DNA from 3 places in the Lottiidibacillus patelloidae genome. Region 1 is predicted to be linked to each of the others. Evidence: riboswitches for the same ligand, from Rfam matches in the RefSeq annotation. Region 1 holds a riboswitch; each other region holds the start of a gene.

Region 1 (4,081 bases):
TAATTTCTACGTTCATTTCGTTTGCACCTCTTTAAGTGCTAATCCTAGTGCTAAGTACTGCTCGCGTGGCAGTGCTTCACCTGTATCCGTTTGGAATACACCTTCATCAAATGACATAATTGGCACAGTGAAACGATCTTTCATTTTACCAATAACATCACTTAAATATGGATTATCACCGATGATTAGTATTTTTGTAATTTCTTCCTTGCCTTTTGTTAACGTAAAGCGATAGAAATTCATCACACGATCCATTTCTACTATGTCTTCCTCAATAACAGCTTGCAAGTCTTCCTCATTTTTCGTCCATGCAATTTTACCGTCAGATACTTCCCATGAACCTTCATCAAATTCATTAACAATATGTCTTGAAAATACAGGGAACTCTTCATTGAAGATTGTTAAATTTACAGACGAAAGGTCATACTGAATAAGCAGTAAATGTTCATTTTCCACATCTTCCATTGCTGAATAATATAACCGATAAATCGATAAGGAAGAAATATCAGCAACAACAGCATCTAACGACACATCTTCTAATAACTGACGGTATTGTTCAACCGTTTCTTCAGGGGCAGCAATTAGAAGAATATCTTGCTTATTCTTTTGCTCAGAATTTGGCAGTAATTTAAACTCGAATAACGGCTCCTCAAATGGTAAATGAATACTAGCACCTAATTCTAAAAACAAATGTGATTGAATTTCGTCTTCTAGTAAATCACCAGGAACTTGAACACGCCTGATAACGATAATTTGATCTGGAACGATAAACTGCACTTCACGATTTTTAATCTTCCATTCTTCTACACATTCTGCCAGAATAAAAGTTAGTTTTTCTCTGTTTTGAATCTTACCTTCTTTAATAACGCCATCTGGCAAATATCTTTCCTTACAATCTTTTACTACTATTTCTTTTCCATTATTTTTTAACTCTAAATAACGAATAACATGGTCCTTGATGACAATGTTAACTTTTCTTTTCGGCTTAAAACTTAAATCAAAACCCACTATTTTCACTTCCTATCCTTTTGAGAAAAACTGTTCGATGTACCACATAATCATTTGCTCTCCGAAAAAATAAGCAATTAATGATGCAACTATTATGTATGGTCCAAAAGGAATTGCTTGTTTACGTTTAATTTTACCAGAAATTAGTCCTATGATGCCGAAAACCGCGCCGATAAATGTCGATAAGAAAAACGTTAATAAAACACCCTTTAAACCTAAAAATAAGCCTAACACGGCAAATAGCTTAACATCTCCTCCGCCCATTCCACCTTTACTAACAACCGCAACGAAGTAAAGAAGAACAAAACCAACTATTGCCCCAACAATGGCATCCCACCAAGGGGTAAGAGGTGATAATACACGAATAGGAATTATAACTATTGCAAAAAATAACAAAATTTTATTTGGAATTAGCATATATGAAATATCTGTTACAATAATTACCATTCCTAAAGATATTAATAGAAATGCAGCTAAAAGCTCCCATTCAATTCCAATGCTATATGCAGCGTAGGCATAAAGTAACCCAGTCAATAATTCGACAGTAGGATACATTATACTTATCTTTTCGCCACACGTTTTACATTTTCCTCCAAAAAACAAAAAAGAAATTACAGGAATTAAGTCAGTTGCTGTTAATGTACGTTTACACGTCGTACAAGCAGAACGTGGTTTAACGATCGATTTGCCTAAAGGCACGCGTAATCCGACAACATTAAGGAACGAACCTATTAAAAGACCTAAGATGAAAGAATAAAAGATTATGAAAAAATCCATTGGATGCACCTCCTAATATAGAATAAGGATAACCCGGGGGTTATCCTCATTCTATATTTTTATATTTGCAATTTAATTAACCAGCTGGAACTGGAGCTGGAGTTTGGTTTTCAATAATCATGTCACGAGATAACTTCGACTCTAAAACAGGACCATTTTGTGTTTCTTCATCATAAAAAGTGGAAATATCATCAGTAGCAGTAGCATCAGCTATAGATATTAAAGTGCGTTGAGACCCATTTAGATACACATAGTAGTTATATTTTGGTGCCTTACCAGAAACTTCTACTTTTTCAATTAAAACATATGAACCCGTTGCAGGTTTTGTAGAGCGTTTGGTGCCATCTGCAGCTACTGGATTTACTACATCTGCAGAAGCTTCTTTAGCGTATACCCCTCCATCTGGGTCTTCTAAAGTTTCAACATAACCATTTTCCTCCAACCAAGTTAGTGAAAAATATACTTTGTCTAAGTGTCCAGTCGGTAAGACATCATTTTCAGAAGCTACAGCATATTTAGCTGCATCGATCATACTTTCTGCATTAGCTAAGTGAGCATCCTTCTTGGTATTATCAATAATTCCTGAAATACTTGGTACTGCGATTGCAGCGATAATTCCTAGAATTACGATTACAGCTAGTAACTCAATTAGTGTGAAACCTTTCTCATTGTTTAATAATTTCTTCATTTGTGTTTCCCCCTTTTTTATATATTGGCCGGTTGCACTACTCGTTCCAATCTATCAAAGTGCCCACATAAAGATAGATTTTCATCACTTCCGCCAATGATTAATCTTATTATATAGTATATTTCTACAAAAAACTAGCAAAAATTTTACATTTCAGAATAATTTACCAAATTCGACAATTTGATAGATTTAGTTCAAATTTCCTAGCCGACATGGTCGAAAATTGTGAACATTGGAACGACAATGGCAAGGACAATTCCACCAACGATTAAAGCTAAACTGACGATCATAATTGGCTCAATCATAGCTTTTAATTTATCCGTTGCGTTTTCTACTTCCGTTTCGTAAAAGTCTGCAACTTTTCCGAGCATAGTATCTAATGCACCAGACGTCTCACCAATAGCGATCATTTGCGTTACTAATTTCGGGAAAGCCCAATGTTTTTCCAATGGTTCTGTGAAGGAGTTTCCCCCTTCCAAAGAGATGCGTGATTCGCGTAAAACTTTAGCCATTATTTCATTGCCAATGATTTTTTCGACGATGGATATTGCTTGTAGGATCGGAACTGAGTTACCAACTAATGAGCTTAAAGTTCTCGTTAATCTAGCAATTGCTGCCTTTTGTAATATCGTTCCGAATAATGGTATTTTTAAAGCAATTAAGTCCATATAATATCTTGATTTATTATTACTACGTAAATATTTGAGAGATATAATGATAGCGATAATGACAACGATGATTAACCACCAAAAGCTTTGCATCCATTCACTTGCTCCCATAACGAAACGCGTGATAAATGGAAGTTCAGCTCCGAAGTCAGAAAACATGCCAACAAATGTCGGTACGACGGAAACAAGTAAGAAAATGATAACTCCTGAGGCAAAAATACCGATAGACGCTGGGTAAACGAGTGCAGTTTTTACTTTTGCACGGGTTGATTCTTGTTTTTCGTAATAGTCTGCCAAGTTTTCCAGTGTATCATCTAAGTTACCACCAGCTTCTCCCACTTTAACCATGTTCGTAAATAATGACGGGAAGATTTTACTATGTTTTCCGCAAGCTTCGGAAAAAGAAATTCCTGTACGTAAATCTTCTTCAATGGCAAATAGAGCTTTACGAAACGGTTTACTCGTAGATTGGTGTGCAAGAATGTTTGTAGATTTAACGACCGTAACACCTGCTTTTAGAAGCGTGGCAAACTGCCTTAAAAAAACTACAAAATCTTGCATCTTGACCGGGTTTCCAATATATATATCTTTTTCCCACCAATTAAGCTCTACTTCTTCAATTTTAAGTACGCGAATTCCTTTTTCCTTTAAGCTAACTAGTGCCTCTCTTTTCGAGTCACTTTCTAATTTACCAGATTTTTTGCCGCCTTTTATATCACGGCCTTCATATTTAAAGTGCGGCATCTACTTTGCCCCCTCAGATAAAAACGGCTCAGCTATTTCAGCGGCAACTTGTCCAGTATCTATTAAACGTTGTATATCCATATCAAGCGTATGCATGCCCGTCGCTTTTGACGTTTGCATGACGTTTACGATTTGGTGAATTTTCTCATTTCGAATTAAGTTAGCTACTGCGGAATTATTAACTAAAATTTCCGTT
Region 2 (4,081 bases), on a different contig from region 1:
ATAGAAATGCGTAACATTAAAAATGTTTATGGTTTTCCTGCAGAAGTTGCCAAAAAGGCATTTATTAAATATGGAGGTGCTACAGATTTAGGTAATATTGCATTATTAGTAGCCCCAATTTTAGTAAGAAAAAATTTTAATTGGCGATCAATAAAGGAAGCAAATTTAGAAAAGTTGGCTTCCTATAATACCGATTTAAATTCTATTCATATTAAAAGAAGTGAAGAGTTCCTTAGAAAAAGGTATGTCAAACATCCGACTAATAAATATTACTTCTATGAAGTAGAAGGTGAAGGATACGCTGTTGTTCGCATTAATGGAAATAAAACGTTTTTAATAGATGTAGTCGGGAATCAACCTAAAAATATCATAAAAGAAGTAAGGAAACGTGTTACCACCCGATTTCTCATAAGTTGGGCAGTTAAGAATAGCGATTTTTATAAAGATTTAAAAGGAGCTAAGCTTTTTCATATAAAAAGTCCTATGCCTATAGTCGTTAGGCAACATAATATTGATCAAACGTGGCATTTGACCCAAGCGGACGTTGACTCATTTTAACGAAACACCCCCCTTCCAAAAGAGGAAGAGGGGTGTTTTCTATTGCCTGAAAGAATTACTTCTTCATTAATACACGTATTAGAAACTTTGGTATTACAATTTGTCTTTTCCAGCGCCACGGTTCTTTAACGAGGCGATAAAGCCATTCTAAACCAAATTTCATAAAGATTTCTGGAGCACGGTTAATTCTGCCAGAAATAACATCGAATGAACCGCCTACTCCTTGAAAGATACTAGGTGAGATCTTATCAAGATGGTCTAATATCCAATACTCCTGCCGAGGACTACCAAGGGCGACAAAGATAATATCAGGATTTCCCTCGTTAATAGTTTCAATGATTTTTGTTTCATCTTTTTCATAACCATCTAAAGTTCCACTAACTTGGAGGTTAGGATATTTTCTAATAAGTTCTTGTTTTGCTTCTTCAGCTATGCCAGGCTTTGCGCCATAAAGGAAAACTTTCTTTCCTCTTTCCGCCGCTTCCTCACATAAGTTCAACATCATATCAATTCCTGTAACACGCTGCTTTATTTTTCCACCTTTAAGCTTTGAAGCTAGCACCACACCGATCCCATCTGGCACTTGATAATCTGCACGATTAAGAAGTTTCTTTAGCTCAGGATCGTCTTGAGCCTTCATAACTTTTTCAGGGTTGATCGCGACAATCATTGATTTCTTCTTTTTATTTATATCAGCAAAAATAGCTTCAATTAGGGCAGAATACGTTAAGTTTGATACATTAACACCTAAATAAGTTTCTTTCATTTCACTCACCTTAATAATTCGTATTATATATTATGATTTAGCATTACCAAGTAATGAAACTTCAAACCCAGCAGCTTCCCATCTCTTATGGTCCAAACAATTTTTTGTATCAAGTATTAATTTTGTGCGCAATGCTTCTGCTACTTCAGCAGGCTCAAAATTTTTAAATTCATTATGGTCCGTTAACACTAAAATCATATCAGCATGAGAAACAGCTTCTTGTAAGTTTTGCGTTTGAGTAGGTAATTGATTTTCAGTAATATGAGGGTCATACGTTGTATAATTAATGCCCTGCTCATCTAAATATTGTAGAACTTGTAATGATGGACTTTCTCTCATATCGTCAATATTACCTTTGAATGCTAGGCCAAAAACAGCTACTCTTCCATGTGAAATGCCTTTATTAACTAATGTTTGTTTAACTTTCTCAGCTGTGAACTTTGGCATATTATCATTCGTTGTTCTTGCCAAATGTATCATTTTAGCTAAATCTGGTTGTAACTCATATAAAAACCAAGGGTCGACAGCTATACAATGTCCACCTACACCAGGGCCTGGAGAGTGAATGTTAACACGAGGGTGATAATTTGCTAATTTAATGGCTTCCCACACGTTAACACCGACATTCTCGCTAATTTTAGCTAGTTCGTTGGCAAAAGCTATATTTATATCACGATAAGTGTTTTCCATTACCTTTACCATTTCTGCAGTAGTTGCATCAGTAAGATGAATTTCACCTTCAACAAAAACTTTATAAAGGTCTCTAGTAGCTTCAGCAGAACGTTTATTAATTCCACCAACAATACGGTCATTTTGAACTAATTCCTTAAACACTTTCCCAGGAATTACTCTTTCTGGGGAGTGAGAAATTAATAGCTCTTCACCAATGACATAACCAGTTTCTTCTAGAACCGGGATCATCACATCTTCAACAGTTCTTGGCGGTACAGTGGATTCTAAAATGATAAGATTATTTGGTTTTACATACGGAACGATTGCTTTTGTTGCAGAACGGACGTATTCTAAGTTAGCAGATTTATCATCACGTATTGGTGAAGGAACGGCAATTATAAATACATCAGCCTCTTCTGGTGTAGTCGATACTGTTAAATTGCCAGTATCTATTGCTGTAATTAACTTTTCTTGCAATCCTTCTTCTTCAATATGAAGTTGTTTATTACTAATAAGCTTAACAGTACGCTCATTTATATCGACCCCATGTACTTTAACTCCATGATTAGCAAACATTACTGCAGTTGGTAATCCGATATATCCTAATCCAACAACACATACTTTATTAAACATAAAAAATTCTTCCCTTCAGTGATCAATTAGATATATAAAAAATTTAATAGATTGTTTAATGAAAATCATAAATATGAAACCTAAAAATACCTTCTTATAGTATAAGCATATGATAATGAAAATACCATTAAAAGAAGTTACTTAATAATTGATTGTAATAGAAAATTATAAATTAATAAAATAATATCAATTAATATTTAATCAATACTATTCGTTATCAGTTCTAAAATTAGTTCCGTAGGGCTAAACAAATATCCTTCTGCAAAATTCGACAATATTTTTAAACATAAGGAAAAGTAGCAGCTTCTGTGGTATATTATTTAAAGGTAAAAAAATGATGATTATAATTTATAAGAGATACTTTGACAGATAGCGACATAAATTGGGCGCCTTGCTATCTTGAGTAAGTGGCGCAACCGACTCTGCTTTAGAGTCATTTTTTTTTGAAATAGTTTAATAATTTAGTTAAAAGAGATACTATGACAGATGGCGATATACTTGGGCGCTTAAGCTATCTTGAGTAAGTAGCGCAACCGACTCTTCTATATAATAGGAGGGCTTAATTTGTATGAATTACTTCAACAGTTAAGAAGTGAAAGTGCATTAACAAAAAATGAATATAAAATTCCTTTTTTACTAGAAAAGTTACGAATGCATGATGAAGCAACATACTTCCATTCTGTGAGAGTGGCAAATATATTAGATGACTTCGCAAAGAGTATAAATATAGAAATTGAAAAACGTAAAATAATAAAAAATTCCGCACTAATACACGATATAGGTAAGATATTCATAAATAGTAACCTTTTACAGAAGCAAGGAAAACTAAGCGAATTAGAGTGGGAAGAATTAAAAAAACATGCATTATATAGTGACTTGATCGTTAAAGAACTCGAAATTGATGACGTTGATTATTCAATGATTTTGCATCATCATGAAAATATAGATGGATCAGGCTATATTGCAGGGCTCAAAAATTATGACATTAGTATGAATGTAAGAATGATACGAATTGTTGATAGTTTTGAAGCAATGACAGCAAAGCGCGCATATGCTAAGGCGATTTCGGTCGAGCTAGCCTTAGAAGAACTAAGTGCGTGCAAACACTTTTACGATCAAGAGTTAGTGACAAAATTTCAAAGCTTTGTACAAGTACAGTAAGAATATCAGAGATAGAGAGTCTATTTCAGACACATAGATCTTTGCACTATTTTAATTACATTATTTTATTTTATTTGCTTTTTATGCCAAAATGAAATCAAACAATAGAACGATGAAGGATGGCGAGAATGGAAGTAGAAGTAACGTTAAAAGTGAAACCTAAATATGAAAAAATGTACAAAAGTGGGTATCCACTTATAACAAAAGATGCTATTAGTAATGTAAATACCTTACAAAAGGAAGGGCAGCTTTTTAAACTGATAGCTGAAGACAATTCTTTTTTAGGAAAAG
Region 3 (4,081 bases), on a different contig from region 1:
AAAGAGCTGAATTTCCTCTTATTGTAAAAGAGAATGGGGTAAATTTTGCGATTTACTTAAATGAAGGGGCAATGGTAGGGGTTTTTCTTGACCAAAGAGAAGTGCGTAAAAAAATTCGAGATACGTATGCAAAAGGAAAGACAGTATTAAATACCTTTTCATACACCGGTGCTTTTTCTGTTTTTGCAGCATTAGGTCGAGCTACCAAAACAACTAGTGTCGACTTAGCTAATCGAAGTTTAAGTAAAACGATTGAACAATTTCAACTGAACGGTATAGACCATGAAAAACAAGATATTATTGTAGAAGACGTCTTCCGTTACTTTAAATATGCAAGTAGAAAACAATTGAAATTCGATTTAGTTATTCTAGATCCACCTAGTTTTGCACGCTCAAAAAAATTCACCTTTAGTGCTTCAAAAGATTATAAAAATCTACTAAAAGAAGCAATTGATATTACAGAGGAGAATGGAGTAATTGTCGCTTCAACGAACTGTGCAACCTTTGATATGAAAAAGTTTAAAGGTTTTATAAAGGCGGCTTTTAAAGAACTACATTTAAATTACTCAATTGAAGAGGAGTACTCTCTGCCAGAAGACTTTAAAACAATGAAGCAATTTAAAGAAGGCAATTATTTAAAAGTTGTCTTTATTAGAAAAGCATAAACTAATTGACAGTAGATTTAAGGAAATTGGTAAGCAGACAATTCTTTGTTTGCTTATTTTTTTGTGGAAATTTGCATAAAAAAAATACAAAAGAGCATGAAAAATAAGTGAGAATGAAGTCGAAATATAACTAATTATTAGAAAATATCAAAAAATATTAAAATATTACAAAAATTTACTAGCTTTTCATTAAATTACTATATATAATAGAATTACAAATAAATATATAGTGGCAAACTACTCGAAAGGGTAAGGGCGCAAAACTATAGGGGCTACAGTACATTTGTTACTATGCCAGCCAGTTGCAAAAAAAAACTGATGGTATAGGAGGAAATGTAAATGAAAAAGATTTTAGTTGTAATGTTTTCCGTTTTACTTATGTTTACTGCTAGTAACACAGCTTTTGCAGGTGAGGTGTCTAATTATCAATTAGCACTGCAATTAATTGATCAGACAAACCAAGATATTGATAACAAAATTAATAAAGGTGTTGAAAAAGCTGATAAGTTACAACAAGAATACTTAGAAGCTATCAAGACTGCTAATGAAAGCGAAATCGAAGAATTAACAGCAAAGTACGAAAATGAATTAACAAAGATTATTGAAGGTGTTTTCTACGAAACACTTAAAATGTCTACCAAAACAATCGGAGAAGCGTATGATTTAGGTGTTCTTGCTGAATGTAGTTGGAAGCTAGTACGTTTTGCTGATAGAGAAGTGCTAATTGATCCAATTACTGTAATTGGTAGAAACTAAAACTCGTATTCAATATTATTTTATATACTATATATTTATTTAATAAATGAAAAGAGTTCTTTAAAATAGAACTCTTTTTTTCTCTTTGCAAAGAGGTGATCGTGTGAAAGGATTTAAAGTTGGGAAAAAGGGTAGTTTTATTGAGAGGGTTAAGTATGATACAAACGAAATTAGTCTATTAAGCCGCGGAGACGGAATAGAAGTTCTCACGCAATCAATAGAAAAAGATAGACTTTTCTTTGTGTATCCTTCAGACAATAAAAATGTATTTGAGTTCTTTTATTTACTTTCCGGAGAAATTCTATGTGAAACAGAAGATGAGAAAATAACATTAGGTACACAAGAGTATTTTTCAATTAAAGAGATAGACGAGCCTATCCATTTTAAAGCATTATCTGACGTTACTATGCTATGGGTAATAACAGAACCAACCTTTGTCCATATAAGTGAAAAAATATCATCTCTAATGGAAATTGTGAAACAGGTAGAAATAAAAGATTGTTACACTGAAAAACATAGTGATAGAGTTGCAAATTATGCAGGAAAAGTCGCTAAGAAAATGAAGTTAAACAAAGAGCAATTAGAGAACTTGATATTTGCATCTTATTTACATGATATCGGGAAAATTAATGTTCCTTCAGAAATATTAAATAAACCTGGCCGTTTAACGGAAGAAGAATATGAAATAATAAAAAAACATCCTGCTGATGGTGCCGAAATGGTCAGAGGGACAAACTACGATGAACTAGTACCAATAATAGAGCAGCACCACGAAAGACTTAATGGAAGCGGCTATCCTTTCGGGTTAAAAGGTGACGAGATATTATTAGAAGCAAAAATTATAGCCGTTTGCGATACATTTGATGCAATGACAGGAGATCGTTCGTACCGAAAAGCGTTTGATCCAGCTTATGCGCTTGATGTAATAAAGAGTTTAATTGGAACGCATTATGAAGAAGAGATTGTTGATATATTTGAAGAAGTTTTAATTGAAGAAGGCTTAATTAGTAAAAACCTTGAAAAGTAATATTCTTTTTAAGGTTTTTTTGTTAATTCAATTAATATTACTATATTTACGTCTAAATGAAGTTAAGGGACTGTTTACATTGCCAAACAACATAACATATAGGAAGTTAAAAGTAGAAGACTTAAATGATGATTTCTTAGCAAGGTTTAAGCGGTATCAAGTTACAAACAAGGTACTAGCTAATAGAGAAAACAGTTTGTATGAAAAAGAGGATTATTTTATTGATGACTGGGATAATGCAAAAAAAGTTAATATCGCTCGAGAAATGCGTAATTGCGTGCTAACTGGTGGAGCAGTTATAGGCGCATTTAGAGAAGAAGAATTAGTTGGTTTTGCAAACATTAATAACAATCACTTTGGGAAAACGCTTGATTATGTAGAGTTGCCATACATCCATGTCTCTAAAAATTACCGTGGGTACAACGTTGGTAAAAGCTTGTTTTATCTTTGTTGTGAAAGCGCAAAAAAATTAGGTGCAAGGAAATTATATATTGGAGCACACCCTTCTATAGAAACGCAAAGTTTTTATAAAGCTATGGGTTGTACATTAGCAAAAGAGATAAATGAAGAAATTTATAATCGCGAACCATTGGATATTCAGTTAGAATATGTTCTTTAATTAAATTAGTAACACAAAAGGGATGCCAAATATTATTGGCATCCCCTTTTTTTAGTCTTCTAGATCACCTAAAACTTTACGATAATAATCTGTTTCAAGTATCCTTTGTGAATAGAAAAATTTACTTTCAACAATAGCGTTCATCCATTCAACATAATCTTCATTAACATCTATGCCCTCATTTGGTGTAAACTTTCCAGTATCGCCATTGTATCTACCTTTATCAGTAATCCAACTACGATTTTTAAATATAACTAGAGGATCAGAATCAGAGAGGATATCTCTCCCCATTAATAGTCTGGAATCGTATTCTAACCCTAACAAGTTTGAAATAGTAGGAATAATATCAAGGCTTGATACAGGCTTGTCAATTGTCATAGGTTGCATTCCTTTTGCAAAGATAATTAAAGGGCTACGGAATAATTCAAAGTTTTTTTCTACTTTATGTCCTAAAAACTCATTAATAGTTTCAAATTCTAATCCATATGGATAATGATCAGCACTCATAACGATTAGTGTATTATCAGCAACGCCAGCTTCCTCAAGGGAGTTTAATAAGAATTCCATCGCCCGGTCAAGTTCCACGTGTGTAGCTATATAAGCCTTTGCTTGTGTAGATAAAGGTAAATGATCGACATGCTCTTTATTTTTTGCTGCCATATTATTTCCGAAGAAATTATATTGCATATGGCCACTCATTGTCATGTAATAAGCGTGAAATGGTTCTTCGTGAATATACTCATCGACAGAAACTTCCATCATTTCTAAGTCAGAAGCAGGCCAAACTCTCCTTACTTTTAGTCCATTACCTATCCCTTTATAATCATAACCCATATTAGGATGTGATAAATCTCTGCGATAATAGTCGTAAGAATGATTATGATAAGCCATTGATTTATAGCCGAGCTTATTTAACTGGTTACCCATAACGAATGGTAAATAGTTTCTATGTGATTCTCTAAAACTCCATGTACCGGCTTTAGGGATTAATCCAGTTGTTGCAACGTACTCCCC

The links. Region 1 has a riboswitch for cyclic di-GMP ahead of CIB95_RS05785 (type II secretion system protein). Riboswitches for the same ligand answer to the same signal wherever they lie in the genome.
Region 2: another riboswitch for cyclic di-GMP. It lies ahead of CIB95_RS10545 (HD-GYP domain-containing protein); the one in region 1 lies ahead of CIB95_RS05785 (type II secretion system protein).
Region 3: another riboswitch for cyclic di-GMP. It lies ahead of CIB95_RS10555 (hypothetical protein); the one in region 1 lies ahead of CIB95_RS05785 (type II secretion system protein).

What each region holds. Positions count from the first base shown of each region.
Region 1 covers NZ_NPIA01000002.1:336,627-340,707, forward strand. The annotation lists gene CIB95_RS05770 (PilN domain-containing protein) at 1-16, opposite strand, end outside; gene pilM (type IV pilus biogenesis protein PilM) at 13-1,008, opposite strand; gene CIB95_RS05780 (prepilin peptidase) at 1,021-1,785, opposite strand; gene CIB95_RS05785 (type II secretion system protein) at 1,862-2,473, opposite strand; cyclic di-GMP riboswitch class II at 2,491-2,574, opposite strand; gene CIB95_RS05790 (type II secretion system F family protein) at 2,677-3,885, opposite strand; gene CIB95_RS05795 (type IV pilus twitching motility protein PilT) at 3,886-4,081, opposite strand, start outside.
Region 2 covers NZ_NPIA01000005.1:105,474-109,554, forward strand. The annotation lists gene CIB95_RS10530 (GNAT family N-acetyltransferase) at 1-558, shown strand, start outside; gene CIB95_RS10535 (WecB/TagA/CpsF family glycosyltransferase) at 614-1,324, opposite strand; gene CIB95_RS10540 (nucleotide sugar dehydrogenase) at 1,355-2,629, opposite strand; cyclic di-GMP riboswitch class II at 2,976-3,060, shown strand; cyclic di-GMP riboswitch class II at 3,093-3,177, shown strand; gene CIB95_RS10545 (HD-GYP domain-containing protein) at 3,194-3,790, shown strand; gene CIB95_RS10550 (class I SAM-dependent rRNA methyltransferase) at 3,919-4,081, shown strand, end outside.
Region 3 covers NZ_NPIA01000005.1:109,921-114,001, forward strand. The annotation lists gene CIB95_RS10550 (class I SAM-dependent rRNA methyltransferase) at 1-665, shown strand, start outside; cyclic di-GMP riboswitch class I at 887-975, shown strand; gene CIB95_RS10555 (hypothetical protein) at 1,005-1,421, shown strand; gene CIB95_RS10560 (HD-GYP domain-containing protein) at 1,525-2,448, shown strand; gene CIB95_RS10565 (GNAT family N-acetyltransferase) at 2,528-3,067, shown strand; gene CIB95_RS10570 (LTA synthase family protein) at 3,119-4,081, opposite strand, start outside.